DNA from 2 places in the Microbacterium gilvum genome. Region 1 is predicted to be linked to the other one. Evidence: predicted binding sites of a transcription regulator. Region 1 holds the regulator's gene; the other holds the start of a gene.

What was found. The regulator HrcA, encoded in region 1, represses chaperone genes, less so after heat shock. The targets are predictions, from matches to a motif close to TTNGCACTCGNNNNNNNCGAGTGCNAA.
Region 2: ABD998_RS08895 (Hsp20/alpha crystallin family protein) is a predicted target of HrcA. The motif match lies at 3,737-3,763, and genes of this name have one in related genera.

What each region holds. Positions count from the first base shown of each region.
Region 1 covers NZ_BAABKO010000001.1:523,134-528,900, forward strand. Annotated here, with positions in the region: gene ABD998_RS02690 (PhoH family protein) at 1-77, opposite strand, end outside; gene ABD998_RS02695 (HIT domain-containing protein) at 142-492, opposite strand; gene ABD998_RS02700 (16S rRNA (uracil(1498)-N(3))-methyltransferase) at 533-1,264, opposite strand; gene dnaJ (molecular chaperone DnaJ) at 1,269-2,393, opposite strand; gene hrcA (heat-inducible transcriptional repressor HrcA) at 2,448-3,488, opposite strand; gene hemW (radical SAM family heme chaperone HemW) at 3,578-4,795, opposite strand; gene ABD998_RS02720 (DUF1990 family protein) at 4,795-5,445, opposite strand; gene lepA (translation elongation factor 4) at 5,474-5,767, opposite strand, start outside.
Region 2 covers NZ_BAABKO010000002.1:649,902-655,668, reverse strand. Annotated here, with positions in the region: gene ABD998_RS08915 (phosphonate ABC transporter ATP-binding protein) at 1-677, opposite strand, end outside; gene phnD (phosphate/phosphite/phosphonate ABC transporter substrate-binding protein) at 677-1,591, opposite strand; gene ABD998_RS08905 (hypothetical protein) at 1,758-2,483, shown strand; gene ABD998_RS08900 (hypothetical protein) at 2,493-3,611, shown strand; gene ABD998_RS08895 (Hsp20/alpha crystallin family protein) at 3,830-4,249, shown strand; gene ABD998_RS08890 (DUF779 domain-containing protein) at 4,289-4,678, opposite strand; gene exaC (acetaldehyde dehydrogenase ExaC) at 4,678-5,767, opposite strand, start outside.

The DNA of each region.
Region 1 (5,767 bases):
ACGAGCACGTCGACGGAGGGGTGCTCGCGCTCGACCATGCGCAGGAGCCTGTCCTGCGGGCCGAGCAGCTGCACCATCGCGACGCCGTCGGCATGGATGGTCTGGGTGACGGTGTCCGCCCCCTGTGCGGGGTCGGTGGGGTCAGTGGCCAATGAGGCTCTTCTCCTGGAGTTCTCCGGCGAGCACGTGCGCATGCACGTGGAACACGGTCTGGCCCGCGTCGGCGCCGGTGTTGAAGATCAGTCGGAACTGCCCGCCGGCGTGGTCCCTAGCGACCTCTCCGGCCGTCTGGACCACCTCCGCGAGCAGGGTGGGGTCGCCCGCCGCCAGCTCGACGACGTCGCGGTACTCCTGCGTCTTGGGGATGACGAGGAGGTGGAGGGGCGCCTGCGGGCTGATGTCCTTGAGGACGAAGACCCGGTCGGTCTCGGCGACGATCTCGCCCGGGATGTCGCCCTGCAGGATGCGCGTGAAGATCGTCGGCTCGCTCATGCCCACGAGTCTAACGATCGGCCGGCTCCGGTGACCGCCGTCACCACCGGCCGAGCTTCGCGTCGAGGACCGCGAGCGCCGCCGGGCCGGCCGTCGAGGTGCGCAGCACGGTGTCGCCGAGGCGGACGCGCCGGGCTCCCGCCGCCTCGAACCGCTCGAGCTCCTCGGGGGCGATGCCGCCCTCGGGACCGACGACGAGCACGATGTCGCGCGTGTCGTCCAGGTCGACGGCCGTGAGCGGCTCCTCCGCCCACGGATCGAGCACGAGCATCCTCGCCGTCTCCGCGCGCCTCGCGACAGCCGACGTCGTCTCGACGGGAGCCACCTCCGCGAACCAGGCACGGTGCGCCTGCTTGGCCGCTTCGCGGACGATCGACGCCCACCGGGTGCGCCCCTTCTCGGCCTTGGCGCCCTCCCAGCGCGGGACGCTGCGTGCCGCCTGCCAGGGCACGACGAGGTCGATGCCGAGCTCCGTGGCCGCCTGCACGGCGAGCTCGTCGCGGTCGCCCTTCGCGAGCGCCTGCACGAGGACGAGGCGCGGCACGGGCGCCGCACGGTCGTCGCGGCTTCCGATGCGGATGGCGACGCGCTGCGGAGACACCTCCTCGCATGTGCCGGAGAGCCACGCCCCGCGACCGTCCGTGACGGTGACGGGCTCGCCCTGGCGCACACGGCGCACGGCCGAGGCGTGGTGCGCCTCGGTGCCCGTCAGGACGACGAGGCCGCCGGGCGCGACGGAGCCGGCCCCCTCGTCGTGGAAGTGCAGCGCCATCCGCTCAGCCCCGGAACCGGTCGCGCAGCTTCGAGAACAGTCCCTGGTGGAACTCGGCGAGGCGCGGCTCCGGAGCCTTCGTCCGCCTTGCGAGCTCCTCGAGCAGCTGACGCGTCTTGTGGTCGACCTTCGTGGGGGTCACGACCTGCACGCCGACGCGCAGATCGCCGCGCCGCGAGGTGCGCAGCCCCGTGATGCCGCGCTCCTTGACGGTGAGCACCTCGCCCGACTGGATGCCGGGCCGCACCTCGACCTCGACCTCGCCGTCGAGCCCCGCGATGGTCGTGCGGGTGCCGAGGACCGCGTCGGTCATCGACACCTCGAGGGTCGCGAGGAGGTCGTCGCCTTCGCGGCTGAAGACGGGATGCGAGGCGACGGTGACCTCGACGTACAGGTCGCCGTTCGGCCCCCCTGCCTGCCCGACCTCCCCCGAGCCGGGAAGCTGCAGGCGCAGCCCCGTCTCGACTCCCGCCGGGATGTCGAGGGACACCGTGCGCCGGGAGCGCACGCGCCCCTGTCCGTTGCAGGTCGCGCAGGGGTGCGGGATAACCGTGCCGTAGCCCTGGCAGGTGCCGCAGGGCTGCGTCGTGACCATGTTGCCGAGCAGGCTCCGCACCTGGCGCTGGACGTGACCCGACCCGCCGCAGACGTCGCACGTCGCGGGGCTCGTCCCGGGCTGGCAGCACGAGCCGTCGCACGTCTCGCACAGCACCGCCGTGTCCACCTCGATGTCGCGGTGGGCGCCGAACACGACGTCGCCGAGCTCGAGGGAGACGCGCACGAGGGCGTCCTGTCCGCGCTCGCGGCGCGAGCGCGGACGCCCGCCCCTGCCGCCGCCCCCGCCGAAGAACGTCTCGAAGATGTCCCCGAAGCCGCCGAACCCGGCCCCGCCGCCGAACCCGGCCCCGCCGCCGAACGGCGACTCGTCGCCGCCCATGTCGTACCGGCGCCGCTGCTCCGGGTCGCTGAGAACGTCGTACGCGTGCGTGACGTCCTTGAACCGCTCGGCCGCCTCCGGCGCGGGGTTCACGTCGGGGTGGAGCTGGCGCGCGAGCTTGCGGTACGCCTTCTTGATGTCCTCCTGCGATGCGTCCTTCGCGACGCCGAGGGTCTCGTAGTGATCAGCCACATCAGCCTTCCTGCGGGCGCGGGGCGCCCGTGCTGCATCCTCGTGGACGACGCGTCAGCGTCGTCCCTCGTCCTCGTCCAGCAGCCTCGTGAGGTAGCGGGCCACGGCCCGTGCCGCCGCGAGGTTGCGGGGGTAGTCCATGCGCGTGGGGCCCATGATCCCCACGCGCGCCGCGCCGATGGCGGAGTCGTACTCGCTCGTGAGGATCGACGCCTCCGAGAGCCCGAAGGCGGCGTTCTCCCGACCGATGCTCGCGGACAGCCCCTGGCCGTCCGCCACCATCTCGCTCATGAGCCGCAGCAGCGTGACCTGCTCCTCGATCGCCTCGAGGAGCGGGTGGATGCTGCCGCGGAAGTCGTGCTCGCGGCGGGCCAGCGTCGCGGCGCCCGCCATGACGAGCCGGTTCTGCCGGAACTCCGCGAGCTCCTCCGCCGCGGCGGCCGCGACGGCGTGCACGGCGGCGTCGACGGCCGTCACGGGTGTCGGCGCCTGGGCGCGCGCGTGCTCGAGGCCGTCCGCCGCCTCCGCGACGGAACGGCCGGCGAGGAGCGCCACGAGCCGCGTGGCCACGGTGGCGGTCTCCTCCGCGTCGAGCGCCTGCGGGAGCGCGGCGATCCGCTGCGAGACCCGGCCGGTGTCGGTCACGATGATGAGGAGCACGCGCTGCGGGTCGAGCTCGACGAGCTGCACGTGGGTGATGTTCGCGCGCGAGAACGAGGGGTACTGGACGAGAGCGACCTGACCCGTGAGCTGGGTGAGCACGCGGACGGTGCGCGCGAGCAGGTCGTCGAGATCGTACGGCTCGCCCAGGAACGAGGCGATCGCCGAGCGCTGCGCCGTCGAGAGCGGCCGCAGCTCGGCCAGGTGGTCCACGAAGACGCGGTAGCCCTTGTCCGTGGGGACGCGTCCCGAGGACGTGTGCGGCTGGGCGATGAGCTCCTCGTCCTCCAGGAGCGCCATGTCGTTGCGGATGGTCGCGGCCGACACCCCGAAGGAGTGGCGCTCGACGATCGCCCTGCTTCCGACCGGCTCATGGGTGTCGACGTAGTCCTGCACGATGGCGCGGAGCACCTGGAGCCCGCGTTCGCTGACCATGCCCGCTCCTCTCCCTGGCACTCGACGTCTCCGAGTGCCAGTCTACCGATCCGTCGGCCGGGCGGTCGGCCGACGGCGCCGCGCGTCGATCAGTCGGTGAGCGCGCGCACGACGGCGTCGGCGAGGAGGCGGCCGCGGAGCGTGAGCACGACGCGCCCGCTCAGCGCGTCCGCCGGCTCGACGAGCCCGTCCGCGATGAGGCCGGCGACCGCCTGCCGGCGGTCGTCGGGGAGCGACGCGATCGCGAGGCCCTCGCGGATGCGGCTCTCCAGCAGCACGCGCTCGAGTCGACGCGACGCCTCGTCCGGGCGCTCGCGGCCGGCAGCCGGCGACTCGCCGGCCGCCAGCCGCTGCGCGTAGGCGGCGGGATGCTTGACGTTCCACCAGCGCAGCCCCGCGACATGGCTGTGCGCTCCGGGACCGAAGCCCCACCAGTCCGTCCCGCGCCAGTACGCGAGGTTGTGACGGGATCGGCGCTGCGCGCCGCGGGACCAGTTCGACACCTCGTACCAGTCGTAGCCCGCCGCGGCGAGAGCGGCGTCGGCCGCCTCGTACATGTCCGCTTGAAGGTCGTCGTCGGGCGCGGGGACCTCGCCGCGCCGGATCTGCCTGGCGAGCTTCGTGCCGTCCTCGATGATGAGCGCGTAGGCCGAGAGGTGGTCGGGTTCGAGCGCGAGCGCAGCGTCGAGCGACGCCCGCCAGTCGTCGAGCGACTCCCCCGGTGCGCCGTAGATGAGGTCGACGCTGACGTCGAGCCCCGCGCGCCTGCCCGCCTCGACGGCCGTCCGCACGTTCGCGGGCGAGTGGGTGCGGTCGAGCGCCGCGAGCACGTGCGGGACGGCGGACTGCATGCCCACCGACATCCGGGTCACGCCGGCGCGGGCGAGCTCGTCCGCGACCGCGCCGTCGACGGTGTCGGGGTTGGCCTCGACCGTGACCTCGGCGTCGTCCGCGAGCCCGAAGGCGTCGCGCACCCCGTCGAGCATGCGCGCGAGATCGCCCGCAGGGAGGAGCGTCGGCGTGCCGCCGCCGAAGAACACGGTGCGCGCGGGGCGGAGGCCGCCGGCGGCGTCGAGCACCCCGCGCGCGAGCGCGACCTCGCGAAGGACCGTGTCGGCGTACTCGTCCTGCCGGGCGCCGCGCAGCTCGCCCGAGGTATAGGTGTTGAAGTCGCAGTAGCCGCAGCGCACCCGGCAGAACGGGACGTGCAGGTAGACCCCGAGGTCGGTGGACGGATCCACGACGAGGTCGCCAGGCAGCGCTCCGTCGGCCGGGGCGGGGTCGCCGACGGGGAGGGCTCCCGCCATCAGGCGGCCGTGCGGAAGAGCGGCGAGATGGCGCGCAGATAGCCGGCGAAGAGGGCGCGACGGCGACGGCGCACGAGGCTCTTGAACAGGCGGAGGGAGAGCGTCACGGGGCGGTCGAACGCCCGCACCTCGAACCACACCTCGTCGTTCTCGCGCCACTCGAGCATGAACGACTCCTCGCCGCTCACGACCGACGCGCCGACGGTGCCGAGGGCGAAGCCGACGCGACGCGCCTCCTCGACGACGAAGATCACCCGGAGCTCGGCGTCGGCGCGCGCCCCGTCGACCTTGCCGCGGACGGTCACCGTCGTCCCGGCGCCGACGAACGGCGTGCCGTCCGCCGCGAAGCGCTGGTCGTCGTCGGAGTGGCTCGGGGCGATCGCGTTGCCCGCCTCGTCGAAGCTGACCCCCGTGTACGTCGGGCCGGGAGCCGGGCGGACATCGCTCAGCTCGAGACCCGCGCCCGTCAGCGCGCCCCAGGACAGCAGCGACTCCACCGCGGTGCGGAACCGCTCCTCGCCGCTGCCGATCCGCCACGCCGACGCGGCGGGGATGCTGTTCTCCGGCGGATACTGCAGGAGGTCGGGGGCCTGCGTCGCCCCGACCGCCGCATAATCGACCGTCTCGTCTCGGAACGTCGCCCGGCGCATGTCGTCCACCCTAACCGCAGCCCGCTGGCTACTTCCCGGACTTGGTCTCGACGTCCCCGGACAGCGCGGCGATGAACGCCTCCTGGGGCACCTCGACGCGGCCGACCATCTTCATGCGCTTCTTGCCCTCCTTCTGCTTCTCGAGCAGCTTGCGCTTGCGGGTGATGTCGCCGCCGTAGCACTTCGCGAGGACGTCCTTGCGCATGGCGCGGATGTTCTCGCGTGCGATGACGCGCGCGCCGATGGCTGCCTGGATGGGCACCTCGAACTGCTGACGCGGGATGAGCTTGCGCAGCCGCTCGGTCATGGTGGTGCCGTAGGA
Region 2 (5,767 bases), on a different contig from region 1:
ACGTGCAGGCTCACGAGCACGGGGATGCCGTCGTCGCGGGCGATGTCGTGCAGCAGCGTCAGCACCTGGTGCGACATGCGCGGGTCGAGGGATGCCACGGGCTCGTCGGCGAGGATGAGCTTCGGGCTCTGCATGAGGGCGCGCGCGATCGCGACGCGCTGCTGCTGCCCGCCCGAGAGCGACCGGGCCGGCTCTGCCGCCTTGTGGGCGATGCCGACGCGGTCGAGCAGCTCGAGGGCGCGCCGGCGCTGCGCGGACCGGAATCCGCCGACGAGGTTGAGCGCGCCGGCATCGTGGAGCCCGCCCGTGAGCACGTTCGTCAGCACGCTGAGGCGGCCGACGAGGTTGAACTGCTGGAAGACCTGACCGACCGACGCGCGCACGTCGCGGAGCTGGCCGCGACGCAGGTTCGCGAGGTCGTACCCGCCCACGCGCACCGCGCCGTCCGCGATGGGGGCGAAGCCCGTGAGGCTCTTCATGAGCGTCGACTTGCCCGAGCCCGACGACCCGAGCAGGGCCACCATCTCTCCGGGGAAGAGGTCGAGGTCGACGCCGTCGAGCACGAGCGGCCCCTCTCCGTACGCGACCTTCAGGCCGCGCACGGAGACGAGGGGGAGCCGCTGACGCAGCTCCGCCGTCGTGGGAGCGGACGCGTCCGCCTGCTGCGTGGTCGTCATCAGCCGAGATCCGAGATGTCGACGTCGGCGATCGCGGCGATGTCGACGAACGGCTGGAAGATGTCGGCGGCCGGCTCGAGGACCGGATCGGTGCCCTGCATCGCCTCGAACATCGCGCCCAGCGCCTCGGCGTTCTCCTCCGTGAACACCGCGGGCAGCGCCTCCAGCAGCAGCTCGCGCTTGTCGTCGGCGATCTGCTGATCGGCGAGCACCGACACGGCGACGGGCATCGAGTCGCTCTCTCCGATCGAGCGCGTCTCGCCCTCCGCGAAGGGGAACATGTCGGTGCCGACCATCGTCGGGAAGATCGTCGACGTGCAGGCGACGTCGACCTGACCCTCCTTGAGCGCGATGAAGCTCATGTCGTGGCCGCCCGAGAACATCGACGTGTAGTCGACGTCCTTCTCGAGGCCCGCGCCGTCGAGCATCGAGACGGGCATGAAGTACCCGGAGCTCGATGCGGGGTCGGCGAACGCGACGACCGTGTCGGGCGTGATGTCCTCGAGCGACTGGAGCGGCGACCCGTCGAGCACGAGGCAGGTCGAGACCGGCTCGTCGTTGCCGGGCCAGGCGACGAGCGCATCGACCTCGCCCGTGTTGACGGCGAGCGCCGACGGGAACCCGCTCATGAAGCCGATGTCGACGTGGTGGTTTCGGATGGCCTCGACGACGGCCGTGTAGTCGGGCACGTCGACGATCTCGACGGCACGGCCGGTCTCCTCCTCGACGAGCGAGGCGAACGCCTCGATCGGGTTCTCGGCGGTCGGATCGTCGCCGAGCGGCGTGGTGGCGAAGGTGATGGGGGCGTCGGGGTCGGACGCCGCGGATGCGTCGGCGGAGGCGGCGGAGCAGCCGGCGAGGGCGACGCCGCCGAGGGCGACGAGGGCGAGGGCGGGGAGGACGCGGGCGCGCATGACGGGCGGGTTCCTTTCGGGAGGAGATATCGCGACGGGCGATATCGGAAAGGCAACCGCCTCCGGGTGACGCGCAATTGCGAGACCGCCGTACTCGGAAGGGAACCCGACGTGAACATCCGGTGTCGCGGGGCGTCCGCCGCTAGCGTGGGGGGGAGGGGGAGATATGGACGGGACACCGCAGCGCCCAGGAGGCGCCATCCGCCGCATCGTCGTGATTGTGGTCATCGGCGCCTTCGCGCTCGCGGCCGCCGGCGGCATCTTCGTGCTGCTCGGCGGCGATCCGGGCGGAACCGGATGGCGCGTGCTCGCGACGACGGCGCTCGTGGGCGCGTTCAGCGTCGGAGTGCTCTGCAACGCGGCCCTCATCGGCCGCCCCGCACAGGCGTTCGGATACGGGGGCGCCGTCGTCACGGTGGTCGCGGCCGCGCTGACGATCGGGATGGTCTGGGCCGACGGGGCGCCGTGGGACGCGTTCTGGCGCCTGCTGTGGACGCTCGTCATCGCGTCGGCGGCGAGCGCGCTCGCCGCGCTGCTCCTCGCGATCGACGCCGGCGGGCGCCAGGCGATCCGGATCGGGAGGGCGGCCACGCTCGCCGCCCTTGGCGTCGGAGTCGTTCTCGAGCTCGTCGCGATCTGGGTCGACGCCGCATACGACGACGACGCCATGCCTCGCATCCGGGGGGTCGTGTGGATCCTCGTCGCCCTCGGCTCCGTGACGATGATCGTGCTGTCGCTTCTCGTCCGCGGGCGCCCGGTCGCGTCTCCTGCGACGCTCTCGCCCGCCGCAGCCGACGCGATCGAGCGGGCGGCCGCCGACGCGGGGCTGACGCCCGACGCGTTCGTCGCGCGCCTCCTCGACGGGGGCGCAGCCCGCGACGGCGTCTTGTAGCGTCAAGGAGTGCCCTCGTTCGACGCCCGCGCCCTCACGGAGCCCGTCGACCGCGCAGCGGTGAAGCGGTTCGCGCAGGAGATCGACACGCGCTATCCGCGTTCGACGGGCGCGACGGTCGCCTTCGTCGCCGCGATCGCCTTCGCCGTGGTCATCGGCATCATGATCGTCGTCATCGGCGGCGGCGCCGTGCTGCTGGCCGTCGCGACGGGTTTGTCGGCGGGGGACGGCGGACCAGGGCTCGTCGGCTTCCTCCCGCTGCTCTTCTTCGGAGGCGTCGCCGCGGTCGTCGTCGTGGGCGTCGTCGTCTCGTCTCGCCGCATGAAGGAACGGCGCTGGCGGCTCGACCGGTTCGCCCGCGCGAACGGGATGGCCTACATCCCGACGCACGCCGATCCCCCGCTGCCCGGAATGGTCTTCGGGATCGGCGGCAGCCGTCGTTCCGACGACATCGTGCGGGGCACGACGCCTCGGTTCGTCGAGTTCGGCAACTACCAGTACACGACCGGCTCCGGCAAGAACAGGAGCACCCACCGCTGGGGGTACGTGGCCATCCGCCTGGACGCGCCGCTGCCGCACATCGTGCTCGACGCGCTCGGCAACAACACCGTGTTCGGGTCGAACCTGCCCGTCGGGTTCCGCACCGACCAGCGGCTCTCGCTCGAGGGCGACTTCGACGAGCACTTCGCCCTCTACTGCCCGGAGGGGTACGAGGCCGACGCGCTGTACCTCTTCACGCCCGACGTCATGGCGCGCTTCCTCGACAACGTCGGCCGGCTCGACGTCGAGATCGTCGACGACTGGATGTTCCTGTACACGCGGCGGCAGGTGTCGACGCTCGATCCGGCGACCTGGCAGTGGATGTTCTCGGTCGTGGGCGCGCTCATCGGCAAGCTCGACCAGTGGGGCAGATGGCGCGACGAGCGCCTGGCCGCATCCCCCGCCGGCTGGGCGCCGGGCTCGCCCGCCGCCGGGCCGCTGCCGTTCTCGGTGCCCGCCGCGACGGCGCCTCCGCGCGGCGTCGCGAGCGAGGGCCGTCGCCTGCGTCGCCGCTTCTCGTGGCTCGGCCTGGTCTTCCTCGTCCTCGCCGTCGTCGGATGGTTCCTGCCGCTCCTGACGGGCGATTGACCGGGGCACCGCGGCGGCCATCCCCCGTCCGCCGCGGCGCATCCTCCCGAACCCCTCGAGGATAACGGCGCGAGCCTGGGCATCCCACGGGGAGCACTGCCCGCATGGCAGGGGCTCGGCACCTCTTGGCACTCTCCGCTGTCGAGTGCTAATCTCTCCTTGAGTCGATGAGGCTCAAGTTCTGTAGGTGAACAACGCCACACAGAAGGAGGACGATCATGGCGATGTTCTTCGATCCGTTCCGCGAGCTGGACCGGGTGGCCCAGCAGATGCTCGACCGTCAGGGTCCGCGGCTCATGCCGATGGACCTCTACCGCGACGGCGACCACTACGTCCTGAACGCCGATCTGCCGGGCATCGACCCCGGCAGCGTCGACATCGACGTGGACGGCCAGGTGCTCACGATCCGCGCCGAGCGCACCGTCCGCGGCGACGAGGGCGTCTCCTGGATCACGCACGAGCGCGCGTCCGGCTCGTTCCTGCGGCAGCTCAACCTCGGTCAGGGGATCGACACCGAGGCGATCTCCGCCCGTTACGAGAACGGGGTGCTCAGTGTGATCATCCCCATCAGCGAGAAGGCCAAGCCGCGCAAGGTGGCCGTGACGCACGGCAGCGACGCGCCGGCTCTGACGTCCTGAGCGCGCCGGCGGGGGTCGGCGGCCACGCCGACCCCCGCCTCACCGGGCCGTGAGCCCGAAGCGCACCGCCTCCTCCCGGGTGAGCAGACGCGAGCGGATGAGGAAGCGCATGCCCGTGGGCGCCTCGACGCTGAACCCTCCCCCACGGCCCGGCACGACGTCGATGGTGAGGTGCGTGTGCTTCCAGTACTCGAACTGGGCCGCCGACATGTACACCTCGATCGCGTCGTCGAGGCCCGCGTCCACAGCGCCCAGCAGGACGTCACCCGGCCCCGTGAGGAACATCCCCACGGGATAGCACATGGGCGACGACCCGTCGCAGCACCCTCCCGACTGGTGGAACATGAGCGGGCCGTGCTGCGCCGTGAGCGTGCGCAGGAGCGCGGCGGCGTCATCCGTCACCGCGACCCTGCTGAGCTCCGTCGACATCAGAAGAACCCCATGGGCCCTTCGGCGTACGAGACGAGGAGGTTCTTCGTCTGCTGGTAGTGGTCGAGCATGCGCAGGTGGTTCTCGCGCCCGATGCCCGACTGCTTGTAGCCGCCGAACGCGGCGTGCGCCGGGTACTGGTGATAGGTGTTCGTCCACACCCGGCCGGCCTCGATGGCGCGGCCCGCCCGGTAGCAGAGGTCGGCGCTACGGCTCCACACGCCGGCGCCGAGGCCGTACAGCGTGTCGTTGGCCGTGGCGATGGCGTCGTCGTACGTCGCGAACGACGTCACGGAGACGACGGGGCCGAAGATCTCCTCCTGGAAGATGCGCATGCTGTTGTCGCCTTCGAACACCGTCGGGGCGACGTAGTAGCCCTCGCTCAGATCGCCGCCGAGGTCCACGCGCTCGCCGCCCGTGAGCACGGTCGCGCCCTCGTCCCTGCCGATCCGGATGTAGGACAGGATCTTCTCGAGCTGGTCGTTCGACGCCTGCGCTCCGATCGTCGTCTCGGGGTCGAGCGGGTTGCCCTGACGGATGCGGCCCACGCGGTCGAGCCCGTCGGCGAGGAAGGAGTCGTAGATCGACCGCTGGATGAGCGCACGCGACGGACACGTGCACACCTCGCCCTGATTGAGGGCGAACATCGCGAAGCCCTCCTTCGCCTTCTCATAGAAAGGGTCCTGCGCGGCGGCGACGTCCTCGAAGAAGATGTTCGGGCTCTTGCCTCCGAGTTCGAGCGTGACGGGGATGAGGTTCTGCGACGCGTACTGCATGATGAGACGCCCCGTCGTCGTCTCGCCCGTGAACGCGACCTTGCGGATGCGCGGGTGCGACGCGAGCGGCGCACCCGCCTCGATGCCGAAGCCGTTCACGATGTTGACGACTCCGGCCGGGAGCAGGTCGCCGATGAGGTCGAACAGCAGCAGGATCGACGCCGGCGTCTGCTCGGCCGGCTTCAGCACGACGCAGTTGCCCGCCGCGAGAGCGGGGGCGAGCTTCCACACCGCCATGAGGATGGGGAAGTTCCACGGGATGATCTGGCCGACGACGCCGAGCGGCTCGTGGAAGTGGTAGGCCACGGTGTTC